Regions from separate parts of the Desulforamulus ruminis DSM 2154 genome, predicted to be linked through region 1. Evidence: riboswitches for the same ligand, from Rfam matches in the RefSeq annotation. Region 1 holds a riboswitch; the other holds the start of a gene.

Region 1 (6,822 bases):
GCCGGAAAAGACAGCCAGATTGCCAGCTTTGAGGATCTGGCCAAACCGGAAGTAGGTAAGATCGGCATTGGCACCCCTGAGTCTGTTCCCGCAGGGAAATACGCTCAGGAAGCTTTGACCAACCTGCAGCTTTGGGATAAACTTCAGCCTAAGCTGGTATTGGCCAAGGATGTGCGTCAGGTGTTGACTTATGTGGAAAGCGGTAATGCGGATGCCGGTCTGGTTTATCGTTCCGATGCGCTGATCAGCCAGGAGGTTAAAGTGGTTGCTGCCGCCCCGGAAGACTCCCATAAACCCATTGTGTATCCCATGGCCATTCTTAAAGACACCAAACAGCAAAAAGCTGTAGAGGATTTTGCAGCTTTCCTGTCCAGCGATGAGGCAGCCCAGGTATTTGAAAAATATGGTTTTAAACCAATAAAGTAACCCTATGGTATTAAGATGTTTATAGAACTGTCTGACTGGTCTCCTGTATTACTTTCCTTAAAAACGGCACTCATCGCAGTCATTATTGTCATCCTCTTCGGGCTGCCTCTGTCCCGCCTTATGGCCAGATGGGAGTTCCCCGGAAAAGACTTACTGGAAGCGGCCATTACCTTGCCCATGGTGCTGCCGCCTTCGGTGATTGGTTACGGCCTGCTTATGCTGATTGGTAAGAACGGATTTCTGGGTAAAATCCTGGCCAATATGGGAATTTCTTTAATCTTCACCTGGTGGGCGGCTGTTTTAGCTGCTACCGTGGTAGCTTTCCCGTTAATGTACCAGAGTGCCAAAGCTGCGTTTAAAAGTGTAGACGTAAATTATGAGAAAGCCGCCAGGACCCTGGGAGCCGGTGAGGTAAGAATATTTCTTACCATCACCCTCCCCCTGGCCTGGCCGGGAATTGTAGCCGGATTGGTGCTCTCCTTTGCCCGGGCTTTGGGTGAATTTGGCGCTACACTAATGGTGGCGGGAAACATCCCGGGAAAAACCTCCACCATCCCGGTGGCCATTTTCTTTGCAGTGGACGCCGGAGACGACGCTACCGCCAGAACCCTGGTGGCCATTGTAACGGTATTTAGTTTCTTAGTTATTTTCTGGGTTAACCGGTGGGCTAAAAGGCAAAATTATTAAAGTACGGTGATGTAATGTTGGAAGCCTCTATTAACAAAAAACTTTGGCACTTTAACTTACAAGTTGAACTAAAAGTCAGCAACCAGATTGTCGTGCTGTGGGGTCCTTCCGGTTCCGGAAAAACAACGGTTTTACACTGCCTGGCGGGTTTGCGCAACCCTTCATCCGGTTTTGTTAAAATAAATAATCAGGTGGTTTTTTCCTCCGAGGAAAAAATCAATATTCCCACAAGGCTTAGAAATATCGGCTACCTTTTTCAGGACTATGCTTTATTCCCCCATATGACGGTAAAGAAAAATGTTTTATACGGACTTAACAGTACCAAGAAGAAAACGGCAAAAACCCTGGACCCTTTAGAACTGCTTAATTCCTTTGGGGTAGGACATCTCATGGACCGCTATCCAAGGCAGCTCTCCGGGGGAGAAAGGCAGCGGGTGGCCCTGGCCAGGGCTTTGGCGGTTCAGCCCCGATTGTTGTTGTTGGATGAACCCCTCAGCGCCTTAGATAAAGAAACCAGGTTAAATTTAAGACAGGAGCTTAAAAATCTGCACCGTCAATGGAAAATCCCTTTTGTTCTGGTAACCCACGACGAGGAAGAAGCAAAATTTTTAGGGGATCAGATTATTTCCATGGAAAAGGGAGAGGTAAAAGAATTATTAAGATGCCGGAGTGTTGCCACAACATTTCCGTCTAAAGATTTGTAATAAACGATCCACATAAAAAATAATTTGTATTTTAATTTTACAAAGAGGATTAATGCAATCCATGTAGAATAAACTATAAATAAGCTCAACGAATTACCTCCGAGCCTTGGAACCTGGGATGGCAGATTATGGTTCCCAGGCCCATAGGGTTTATCTGGAAACGGGTAAGCCTCCCGTGCGGAAAGGATGGTAAGTGTTTTTCTTGTGTCTTTTACCGCACCTCGTGCGGTTTTTTAATTTAATATAATTTTCTCCGAGCCATCCTACCTAAAACATTTATGTCAAGGTATTTTGGCCGTTAGGGTTAATCTGGAAATGGATTAGCCTCCCTGTTGGAAAGGAGAGCATTTTCCCGCCTGTTATCTACAGGCTGGTTTGTGTTGCTTTCCTGAAAAACACGAACCAGCCCTGTTGATTAAGAAAGGCGGTTGGCCTATGGAAAGGTTTGGCAAGCTACTGGTTTCATTTTATCCTGGGGAAGCCATTGGTTATTATAGTGAGGGAGAAGGGGAAATCCGTGCCATTGCCATGGCGTTGGGCGGTTTCTTTGAGCGAGTTTTTGACATGTATTTGGAATTTTCCCAGATGGCTGATGAAGGGTGGCTGGTCAGAGATGAAAGGCTATTTGGCCAAAGGGGGATGGTCGTTTCTTTTTATTATCCAACAGGGATGCCGGTAGCTGCCGGGCGGCAGCAAATCATCAATCGTCTTCTTTACACTTATTTGGATTCCCCGGTATATCCCAGGCCCGGAATTTATGTAGTTCAATATAAGAAGAATTACAAGCTGATTTACAGGTACCAGACCAAGATGCAAAACAGAGCGTAAGTACTGTTGCGGTTTGGCCACACTATTAACAATATAGACGGGGTGAATAAATGCTAACAGATTACAAAAATGAACCTTTTTTAGATTTTAGCAATGAAAAGGTGGCAGACAGTTTTAAGAAGGCACTGCAAGAAGTGAAAGCTAAATTAGGCAGCCGTTATCCCCTTATTATTAACGGCAAAGCCGTTGAGACCGGTGAAGAAGTTATTTCCCTCAATCCTTCAGCCTCGGATCAGGTGGTTGGCTATGTAGCCAAGGCATCCCTGCAGGAGGCTAAATTGGCTCTGGAAAGTGCCCAGGAGGCCTTTGCCAGATGGTCCAGAGTAAAGCCTGAGGAGAGGGCCCGCTATCTTTTTAAGGCTGCGGCGATTATGAGAAGAAGAAAGATGGAACTGTCCGCCTGGATGGTTTTTGAAGCCGGTAAAAACTGGGCCGAAGCAGACGGGGATACGGCCGAAGCCATTGACTTTTTAGAGTTTTACGGCCGGGAGATGTGCCGTCTGGCAGAACCGCAGCCCCTGGTGCGGATTTTCGGTGAAGACAACAGACTGAAATATATACCGCTGGGTGTAGGGTTAGTAATTCCTCCCTGGAATTTCCCCCTGGCCATCATGGCGGGCATGACCGCTGCCGCCATTGTGACAGGGAATACGGTGGTGCTTAAGCCCGCCAGCAATACTCCTGTTATTGCAGCTAAATTTATTGAAATCCTTCAGGAAGCCGGTTTGCCCGACGGAGTGGTGAATTACTTGCCCGGCAGCGGGGGAGCCATTGGAGACTATCTTGTGAGCAGTCCCCAAATTCGTTTTATTAATTTTACCGGTTCCAAGGAAGTGGGATTAAGAATTAGCGAATTGGCAGCCAAAATGGTCCCTGGACAGAAGGCTATAAAACGGGTCGTGGCGGAAATGGGCGGCAAGGATGCCATCATTGTGGACAGCAGTTCCGACTTAGAAGAAGCGGCGGCGGCTATTGTTGCATCTGCTTTTGGCTTCCAGGGACAGAAATGTTCTGCTTGCTCCCGGGCCATTATTTTAGATGACGTTTATGATCGGATTGTGGAGTTAGTCATTGATAAAACCAAAAAACTGACCGTGGGACCGGCCGTAGATAATTATCCGGTAGGACCGGTGACGGACAGTAATTCTTTGAAGAGAATTAAATCCTATATTGAAATCGGGAAAAAAGAAGGTACCCTGCAGGTGGGTGGAGAGACCCTGGAGCATATGGGCGGTTATTTTGTACAGCCCACGGTGATCACGGATGTTCCCCCCAATGCCACCATTGCTCAGGAGGAAATCTTTGGTCCTGTACTGGCGGTTATCCGGGCGAAGGATTTTAGCCACGCTCTGGATATTGCCAATGGCACCGAATATGGTCTTACGGGATCGGTATTTTCCCGGAACCGGGCCAACCTGGAAAGAGCTGCCCGGGAATTTCACGTAGGCAACCTTTATTTTAACCGCAAGTGCACCGGTGCTCTGGTGGGAGTCCATCCCTTTGGCGGCTTTAACATGTCCGGCACCGATTCCAAGGCTGGGGGCAGGGATTATCTGTTATTGTTTAGCCAAGCCAAAGCCATATCTGAAAAATACTAATCCAGGACTCTTAGATGGAAGCCAATGACGAACTGCAAAGCTTTCTTGTCCTTGTGGAGAGGAGCCTTCGCTCCTCGGATGATTGGCTGGAAAGAGAAATCATCTTTGCCTGTGCGGCAGGCGTCTGTGGGGCCTATTACAAACTAGGCTTTGCACTCAATGAACAACAAATTTTAGTTTTGGCAGCAAGGTTATTTCGCTATTACACCGAGACCTTAAGGAAGTCTCCCTACCTGGAGCGATTGACGAAGGCTTCCTTTGATCACGGGATGTTTACGGCAACCTTATCCAATGTATGCTTCTTGCCTGAGCCGGTGAAGGATCTACCGGAATTAAATGGGGTGTTTCCCGGTGTGGCTCAGCATGTTTTAGACAGCGTCATGTTCCGGACGCTGGAGGAAATTGTACTTGAACAGATCATTAACAGTTTTATAAGCTTTCGGAACAGTCGATCTGAAAAAGTACTCCAATAACGTTATTTTTTATTGTAATGTATATAAATCGCGCCTGCCCCCTGGTTAAGCCCCAGGGGGACTTTTTTTCGGTAACCGGTTTAATTCATAGAATGTTCGGAGGATGCCTCATAGGTGGAATGTTGTGAATTATATTGATTGACCTCTTCATACTGATTTAACAGGTCCGTTTGTGCCGAGGATTTGGCCACTTGATCCCGGATGACGGCAATATGTTTTTCTTCTGCCTTGGCCAGGTCGGCAAAGAGCGCGGCCATGTTTTCGTTGTGGCTGTCCTGGGCTTCTCTCATGTATCGTACATACTGGATAAGAGCCTGTTCTTTCTGGTGTAAAGCTTCTGTTAAATGACTTAGCGTATGCATGATTTCCTCCTTTCTTTCTTTTAATGTTGCTTTCCGAGTAATTTTTTATGCGTAATGATTTTCATCACCGCAAGATCACTTCAAGGGGAGGGAAGGTATTTATGCAGGAGAAAATCCTTGTTTACTCCACCATTCATCCCAGGCAAAATCATAGGCTTCTTCCAGCGCCTGATAGTGCTGGCCTTCCCACTGAGCCAGCTCTAGATACAGCCTTCTGGCATGATCATTGTTTGTTTTTTGAGCCGCCTCTTTATAAAACTCTATGGAGGCCTCCTCCATCATAACGCCCACGGACAGGGCGGATACCAGTAAAGAAGGAGATTCCTTGGAGAGCTTAGCCGGATCAAAGATTACCGGAACTCCGGGTTGGAAGGAAATATCGGGACAGTTTACGTTGTTGCTTTGCACAGAGTCATAAAGACTTCGTAGATATTGCTCATGCTTTTTCTCTTCTTCAGCCAGACTGAGGAAAATTTCTTTTACTTCCTGAACATCTGCCTTCTCCGCAGCCATTTGATAAAACTGCTGGCCTTCATGCTCATTTAAGATGGCTGATTTAATATTCGATAATTCCTCCGAGCAACCAGTTGTCATTTTCTATACCCCCTAAGACTTTTTCCTAGTGTAACAATAAAATAAGACAAATATCTATTACACAGATGAAAAAAGTCTTAACTAACTCCTAATAAAAAAAATCAAAAAATCCGTGCCAATAGATGGAAATCCGAAATCCATGTTCAAAGCAAGAGAACGGAACACGGATTTTACGGATTAAACGGATGGACACGGATTTAAAAAATCTTTTTGTTTAAAAGTTCATTCTTACTGAAACGTTTTTTAAATCTTTAACTTGCTTAGAAATTCTACTTTTTAATAGATTGCTCTCTTTAGTAAATGTGGCATTAAATCTTTTTATCCATAGAGGACTTAACTAAAACTTACCTAAAAATTGTGCCGCCAGAATTCCTACGCCCAGAATCCATACATAGATAGAGAAAATTTTTAAAGAACCCCGCTGGAGAATCACCAGCATCCACTTAACAGCGATATAACCGAAAAGGGCGGCGGCAATAGTTCCGGCAAGCAAAGGGAGAAATCCGATGGATTCGGCCTGCCCGCCCACCAATTTAGCGCTTTGCAGCACCACGGCCCCCAGAATGGCCGGCAAAGATAAAAGGAAGGAAAAACGGGCGGCAGCTTGTTTGTTAATACCCCGGAACAAGGCGCCGGCAATGGTCAACCCGGACCGGGAAATGGCCGGAAGGATGGCCGCACCCTGCAAGGTCCCCACGATAAACGCATCAAAGAAGGAAATTTGTTCAATACTCTTGGTCCCTTGTTTTTTCACGTTGTCCGCCACCCAGAGGATGATGCCGGTAGCTAAAAATTCCCATCCCACCGTGACTCCTGTTTTGGAAATTTCCTCAAAAAAATCCTCAAAGGTTAGACCAATGATGGCGGTTGGAATGGTGCCCACCAGAATCAAAAGGGTCAGCTTGCTGAAGGGATTTTTAATCATATAGATAATATCCTGCCAGAAAATAACCACCACGGCCAAGAGGGTTCCCAGATGCAGCATAGTATCCAGAAATAAACCTGCTTCGGAGAGGCCCATCAATTTTCTGCCTAACAACAAATGGCCGGTACTGCTCACCGGCAGAAACTCGGTTAACCCCTGAACAGCTCCCAGTATGACAGCTTTAAAAAATTCTTCCATAATTACCCTCCGGTATCAATAGTCTGT
Region 2 (6,822 bases), 130 kb from region 1:
ATAACAAAAATCATTTTCTTTGGTGGCCTTTTCGCCAAACCAAGCTTTTAACTGACTAATTAAAAATTTGGGCTTATTGGACCAATAACCGGTTTTAGGTGTTTCTACCTCGAGATACTGTGCCAGGTTTTTGTGCTTGGCGGCATAAATCATCCCCAGATAACCGGGCAAATAGTGATTTAACATGGCCATATCCGTGGAACCCTGAACGTTTTGTTCTCCACGCTGAGCATTCACCCCACCGCCGGGGATGCCCATATTCCCGAGAAGAAGCTGCAGTATACAAATGGATCTGGCATTTTGCGTACCCACGGAATGCATGGTTATCCCCATGCCATAGATGACACATCCGGCTTTGTCCCTCTTGCCGCTGGCGGCATACATCTCGCAGACCTTTCTGTAGGTGTCCTCTGGAGTTCCGGTAATTTGACAGACTGTCTTAATATCATAACGGCTGACATGCCTTTTAAGAACCTGGAAAACGCAATTGGGATCCTGTAAGGTGGGATCCTTTTTAATTTCCTCTCCCTCCATTTGGTATTGCCAGGTGGAGGTATCATAACTAAGTTTTCCGTCTGTTTCGGTCAATCCGGAGAAGATACCCTCGTCACACTTATATCCCGGATTTAGCAGAAAACTTGCATTGGTATAATTTAATACATACTCTTTAAACCAGAGATCATTTTCAATAATATAGTGAATCATTCCGTTAACAAAGGCGATATCCGTACCCGGGCGCAGACGCGCATGGACATGGCACATGCTGGCCGATTTACTGGCCCTGGGGTCAACGGCAATGAGTTTGGCCCCTTTTTCCTTGGCCTTCATGGCCCATTTCATGCCCATGGGATGGTTTTCCGCCGTATTGGAACCAATGATTAAGATTACATCGGCATTTCTATAATCAGTAAAGTGATTAGTCATAATTCCGCGTCCAAAACTGGGAGCCAGACCGGCTACCGTGGACGAGTGTCAGAGACGGGCGCAGTGTTCAATATTAATGACGCCCAAGGCCCGGTACATTTTGTGCAATAAGTAAATCTCTTCATTATCAAGAGCCGCAGCACCTGTGTGGGCTATGGCGGTGGTTCTGTTTACCGTTACGCCCTGCTCATCTTTTTCAACAAAGGATTCATCCCGGGTTTTTTTAATTCGCTTGGCAATCTCGGATAAGGTCCACTCCCAGCTTTTCTCCTCCCACTTGTCACTGTTGGGAGCGCGGTAAAGGGGTTTCGTAACCCGCTGTCTATTGGCTTCACGGTTCCTTTTTTTGTTTATAACCGTATTTCCTTCAATGATGCCATTTCCTTTAGGACAAATGGTGCCGGCATTAATCGGACTGTCCGCATATCCTTCACAAAAGACCAGACGACCCTCTTCGTTGGAATATAATAATAACCCACAGCCGCAGCCGCAAAAACAACATACAGAATAGGTTTCTTTTAATTTCCTTATTTTTGCAGGTAGTTTCTCCCCGGCAGTCCTGCTGTGAAATTCTTCGGCAGCGGCCGGACCGGCTGCCAGCGTTAGCCCGGCCGTTCCAAGACTAATATTTTTCAAAAAGTCACGCCTGCTTAGTCTCCTCATGAATGGGTTCCCCCCTTGATTATTGGGATTGTAACTGAGTTATTGTCCTTGCCGTTCCTCATCCCCCACTCCTTTCTATGCTTTTGTATATCCCGGGACAGATAAGGTTCTGTCCATTCTTTCAATGCAATAAAAATGCAAATTATTTAACTAGCACTAGAAAATATCTCGGATACAAAAATTAAAAATTGCTGATGTTAATTAAATTGTCCAAATATTTAAACGGTTTTAAATTAAACCGGCTCTGAAGCAAATTGGCAACCCCCGCTGCGTCATTAAGTTCAAAAACCGGTATACCGATGTTCCAGTGCATATCACTCACCACTGCGATTAACTCATCGGGAGTACACAAAAGTTCTGTTCCTCTCTCCAAACGACTGATTTCTATTTTGGGCTTATTCGATCTTTTATAACCTTCCGTAATAATAATATCGATATCACTACTAACCATCTGGGCAATTTGGTCCAGGGTTAATTCCTCCTGAACATTTCTAATCATGGCCATCTTTTCATAGGAGGATATCACTACGGTATCCGCCCCTGCTTTGGCATGGCGCCAGGTATCTTTTCCAGGCTTGTCAATATCAAATCCATGCACATCATGTTTAATGGTACAAACCTTGATATCCCTAAATTTCAACTCTTTAATCAGCTTTTCAATAAAGGTTGTTTTTCCGGCATCCGATTTTCCCACCACGGTAATGATAGGGATGTTCACCACAATTCACCTCCAGAATCATTTTTTAAATATTCAAAATTTAAAAAATAGAGATTGCCCCTTTACGAAACATAGTTTGGGGATAATAATATGGCTTTTACTTTTTCCCCAATATTTAACGGTCCGCTCCCTCCAGGTATATCAATCAGTGCATTGCAGTGCAGCATTGACTTTAAAGCTCCCGGACTTTGCGTCCCGCAGGGAACGGCATAATAACCACCGTTCTTCCAGCAAACTTTTGCTCTTAACATACGCCGCTGCTTGCTTTTCTTATTAAAGGACTCCTCCATGGTCGCCGTTACGTCGGGCAGAGCCACCTGCCGGGTGCCGCTGATGCTTTGCAGAACAGGCCTGATCAGCATATAGAAGGTAATCATGGCTGCAGCGGGATTTCCAGACAAGCCAATGATCAATCGCCCATTGTTCTCACCACAGACAATGGGTGTACCCGGTTTTATATTCACTTTCCAAAATAAAGTATTGGCACCACTGATTTGGATCGACTCTTTAACATAATCTCTTTTGCCTACCGATACCCCGCCAGTGGTTATTACCATATCGTTTTCCTTTAAGCAGTCGTTGATCAAAAAGGCAATATGATTCCTGTCATCAACGGTATTTCTATAAGGAACCGCCCTTCCCCCCGCTTCAGCTATCTGAGCGGAAATCGCATAAACATTGCTGTTGTATATTTTGCCTGGCAGCCTGGGCTCATCAATGCCAACCAGTTCATCTCCGATTGTCAAAACCGCTACTTTCGGCTTTTTAAAAACCTTCACCCTTTTTTTGCCCATCGATGCCAACAAACCGATTACAGCAGGAGTAATGGTCATTCCTTTGGCTAGTATTTTTTCCCCTTCAAGAACATCATCGCCCTTATTAATATAATTATCTCCCGGTCTAAGTGGGGAAAAGATCAAAACTTGATCTCCCACAAGCTGCGTGTCCTCTATTTTTATAACTGCGTTTGTTCCGGCGGGAAGCGGAGCGCCGGTTGCCACAGCAGCAGCTTCTCCATATATCAGGGGCTTTGACGGCATGTTCCCGGCAAAGATGTTCTGGCTTACTTTCAGTAATACCGGGGTTTCTTTACTGGCGGTGAATGTGTCTTCAGCCATAACAGCATACCCGTCCAAAGGAGACCGGTCAAAAGGAGGGAGTGGAAAACCGGCAACAACATTCTCATATAAAACTCGTCCCAAAGCGTCGATAATATCAACCTCATCGAAGCCAATGGGCTTTGTGTAGTTTAGTAAAATTGCTAATGCTTCTTCAAGAGGTATTTCCTTATACATTGTGGCTCCCCCATTTATTTTAGCTTCTCTCCTTTTAAATCCAGTTTAAAGCTATTGGTGGGTAATCCATAATCCATAAACAAATCAATCTTTTACTTGCCAAACTTCTAAAAGGATTTAGCATAACATTAAAGAATGTTCTTTCATAATCTCTTGTCACAAAACTTAAAATTTGTTAATATCAGTAAGAAAACATGTCAACATTTAATGATATAGATCATTCGCACGGCAGGCTTTCATCTGCCCTAATTTTTATGCTTCTATTTTTAGGGGTTTTGCAATAAATTTTCTTAAGCTTCCTTACCAAAACCCCCAATCCGCTCTCGCCCTCCTTTCTCCCGGTATCGAAGGACTGCCGCCGTCGATTCTAGGCAATAAAGTTATGGGAGCAGTTGGTATTTTTAACCTATTTATAGCTAGTTTAATGCTTCTGAGAAAGCAAGTCAATCATAATATGTTTCTGAGAATTATGATTATTGAAAAAATGTTTCTGAGAAGGAATGTACATGAATATTTCGCAGAGGTTTAAGTTAATAAGAGAAACTCTTGGTTTAACACAGACATTGATGGCTCAGGACTTAGGCATCGATAGAAGCCATGTTGGAAACATCGAAAACGCTTCTAAAAAAGCATCCGACTCTTTACTTAAACATATTTGTGCCCGGTATGGTGTCTCAGAATCATGGTTGAAGACTGGCGAAGGAGAAATGTTTACATCTCCTGAGGATAGAATGAAGAAATTGTTAGAACAGCTAAACAGCCAGCCCTCCGTTCATTCCTATTACAGCTTCTTGGTTGACCACCGGCTACCGTTGCAGGAAAGTCTGCCGCATCACCTGCAAATTCAGGCTGACTTGTTGGAGCAAAGAAAGGAAGCTATTCGAGAAGAGCTTGAGGTGCGGTTGGAAAAGCAAAAGCAGGCTACCGATATCTCGGCAGAAAATATATCATCTTTTGTCCAGCAGATCCTACCGGGTGAAGCGGACGAAAAAGAACTTGAAGAAATGAAAAACATCCTGGAAATTCTCTTTAACGCTAGCCCCTCTTATAGAGAGTGGGCTAAAATACAATTTAAATACGCCTTTCCGGAAACAATTCTCGCCCAAGCCCGGACTCAATTACAGCAGCAAAAACTAAAAAACGACAAAAAATAATACCTGATCCCGCAGTACACTTTAACCAAAAGAAGGCTCCGGTAATTAAAACGGAGCCTTCTTTTGGTCACTGTTATTAAAATAAAAGGTTCGATAATAAATTACAAACCCGAATAAGCCTTTCGTTCTCAGGTCCATTATGTCGTCGACCGGCAAAACTTAATTAACTAGTCTTGTACTGTTTTAATAAATTTACTAAACTATCCATGGTAGTATAAAAATCTTTCGTCAATGGTTTCTCTGAGGCATTGCAAACCAACTGGTTGGTCACGTTAATAATATTTTTGTTCAAAATATCATCATTGATTAGCGTGGCCATATCTGCAATGACTAAAGATAAGGTTAAAATGGCTTCTGTATCCTGAATCTCTGTTGTCATCATGTCGCCTCCGGCCGTAAAGTTATATCCCACACAAAAATTAAGGTTGGCGGGTGCCTTAAAGAAAGCAGCACAAACCAACCCTAGTAACAGGTGGAATGTTCTCCTTTCCAAAGGGAGGCTAACCCGTTTCCCGATTAACCCTTATACGGCCATAACACCATCACATTACGCATTAGGCACTATGGCTCGGAGAACGCTATAAATAGAAGAACCGCACACAAATGTGCGGTTACGGCATGGCTAAATAAACCTACCATCCTTTCCACACGGGAGGCACATCCGTTTCCAGATGAACCCTAACGGCCGGGGAACCATAATCTCATATCACAGGTTCAAAGGCTCGGAGGTAATATTAAGGAATTTTTTCATGTCTTACAATGAATTACTTTATATACGCATAATATAAGTTATACTTATTTCCATTATGGCAAAAAAAGACACATCTGGCAACAGTTATATTTTTTATATTGCCTGAAAAAAATAACAATTTTTGATTAGGATCGACAATTTATTTAAGCACCTTATAATCCGGCGGATAAAAGAGCAAAACAAAACCGAGTCTTCGCTGACTCGGTTTTGTTTTGCTCTAATTTACATCACAGCAGGTGGACTTTATCCCCTTAATCAATTCTTTCTCTACCATTGATAAATGGTGGCGATTGGACCATATAATGGCAATGGTAATATCCAGAGGGACATCACTAATGGGAACGGTTACGATCTCATTGGATCTGCCGTATTCCTCAGCCATAAATCTAGGAATAAAAGCGGCACAATCCCGGTGTAGCAGTACCTTTTCCAACATTTCCAAATTATCTACCCGAAATAAAACGTCAAGATCGCCGTGCTTCCTTAAGATACTGGATATCCCGCAATTGGTTACATACTCTGTATTGTATAAAACAATTGGCTGGGACATGGCTTCCTTCAGGGTAATGGATTCTTTGCCTGAAATGGGGCTTTGTTTTCCGACAATTAATACCAGTTCATCTACAAATAGTTCTCTTAGCTTGACGTCTTTTGCCTGTATAAGCTCATCGGTTTTTAAAATCACACCAAAATCTGCTTTACCCGATTGGATATCCCGAAGTATATTATTGGACTCGCCCACTTTTATAAATATGTTTACTTTGGGGTGATTGTATTTAAAATTCGTAAGAACCTCCGGCATAATGGTAATATTGACGCCTGGCTCCACCGCTATTGAAATATTGCCATTCAGTTCCAGGTCGTTGCTTTTAGCAATTTGCTTAATTTCCTCAACACTTTCAATGATTTCTTTGGCCTTCTGAATAATGGTTTCTCCTATTTCAGTGGGAGAAACGCCATGATTGGTTCTTTTTAATAGATGAACCCCTAATTCATCTTCCAGCTTACTTATGGCCGCACTTAACGCCGGCTGCGAAATATGCGCCCGTTCGGCAGCCAGGGAAATTGTCTTTGATTGGTATATCTCAACAAGATAATAGAGTTGTTCTAAACGCATCTCATCACCCCAATTCTAAAAAACATATTTTAAAAAGCATACTATATCTGCCCTATGAATGAAAGTTCCTTTTGTTCTTTCAAAATGTCGGAATATTATTTGGCAGCCGTCCATGGGATTTTTTGAATTCTAATATTATTATACCCCGGGAGGATGTCTTTTTATATGGAAGGTTTTTTGCTGTATTCCGGTACCTCTTC

The links. A riboswitch is a leader RNA that binds a small molecule or an ion and turns the genes downstream of it on or off. The one in region 1 is predicted to bind molybdenum cofactor.
Region 2: it holds a riboswitch for molybdenum cofactor, as region 1 does, so the genes downstream of both, DESRU_RS02145 (hypothetical protein) here and DESRU_RS02735 (hypothetical protein) in region 1, are expected to answer to the same signal.

Annotation. Positions count from the first base shown of each region.
Region 1 covers NC_015589.1:551,990-558,811, forward strand. Annotated here, with positions in the region: gene modA (molybdate ABC transporter substrate-binding protein) at 1-426, shown strand, start outside; gene modB (molybdate ABC transporter permease subunit) at 442-1,113, shown strand; gene DESRU_RS02730 (ATP-binding cassette domain-containing protein) at 1,128-1,817, shown strand; molybdenum cofactor riboswitch at 1,903-2,021, shown strand; molybdenum cofactor riboswitch at 2,057-2,176, shown strand; gene DESRU_RS02735 (hypothetical protein) at 2,229-2,645, shown strand; gene pruA (L-glutamate gamma-semialdehyde dehydrogenase) at 2,696-4,243, shown strand; gene DESRU_RS02745 (hypothetical protein) at 4,258-4,716, shown strand; gene DESRU_RS02750 (hypothetical protein) at 4,797-5,078, opposite strand; gene DESRU_RS02755 (ferritin family protein) at 5,178-5,672, opposite strand; gene DESRU_RS02760 (undecaprenyl-diphosphate phosphatase) at 6,010-6,795, opposite strand.
Region 2 covers NC_015589.1:417,888-424,709, reverse strand. Annotated here, with positions in the region: gene fdnG (formate dehydrogenase-N subunit alpha) at 1-1,587, opposite strand, end outside; gene mobB (molybdopterin-guanine dinucleotide biosynthesis protein B) at 1,769-2,308, opposite strand; gene DESRU_RS02155 (molybdopterin molybdotransferase MoeA) at 2,368-3,600, opposite strand; gene DESRU_RS19680 (helix-turn-helix domain-containing protein) at 4,107-4,754, shown strand; gene DESRU_RS02145 (hypothetical protein) at 4,918-5,136, opposite strand; molybdenum cofactor riboswitch at 5,221-5,340, opposite strand; molybdenum cofactor riboswitch at 5,376-5,494, opposite strand; gene DESRU_RS02140 (LysR family transcriptional regulator) at 5,723-6,622, opposite strand; gene DESRU_RS02135 (DMT family transporter) at 6,784-6,822, opposite strand, start outside.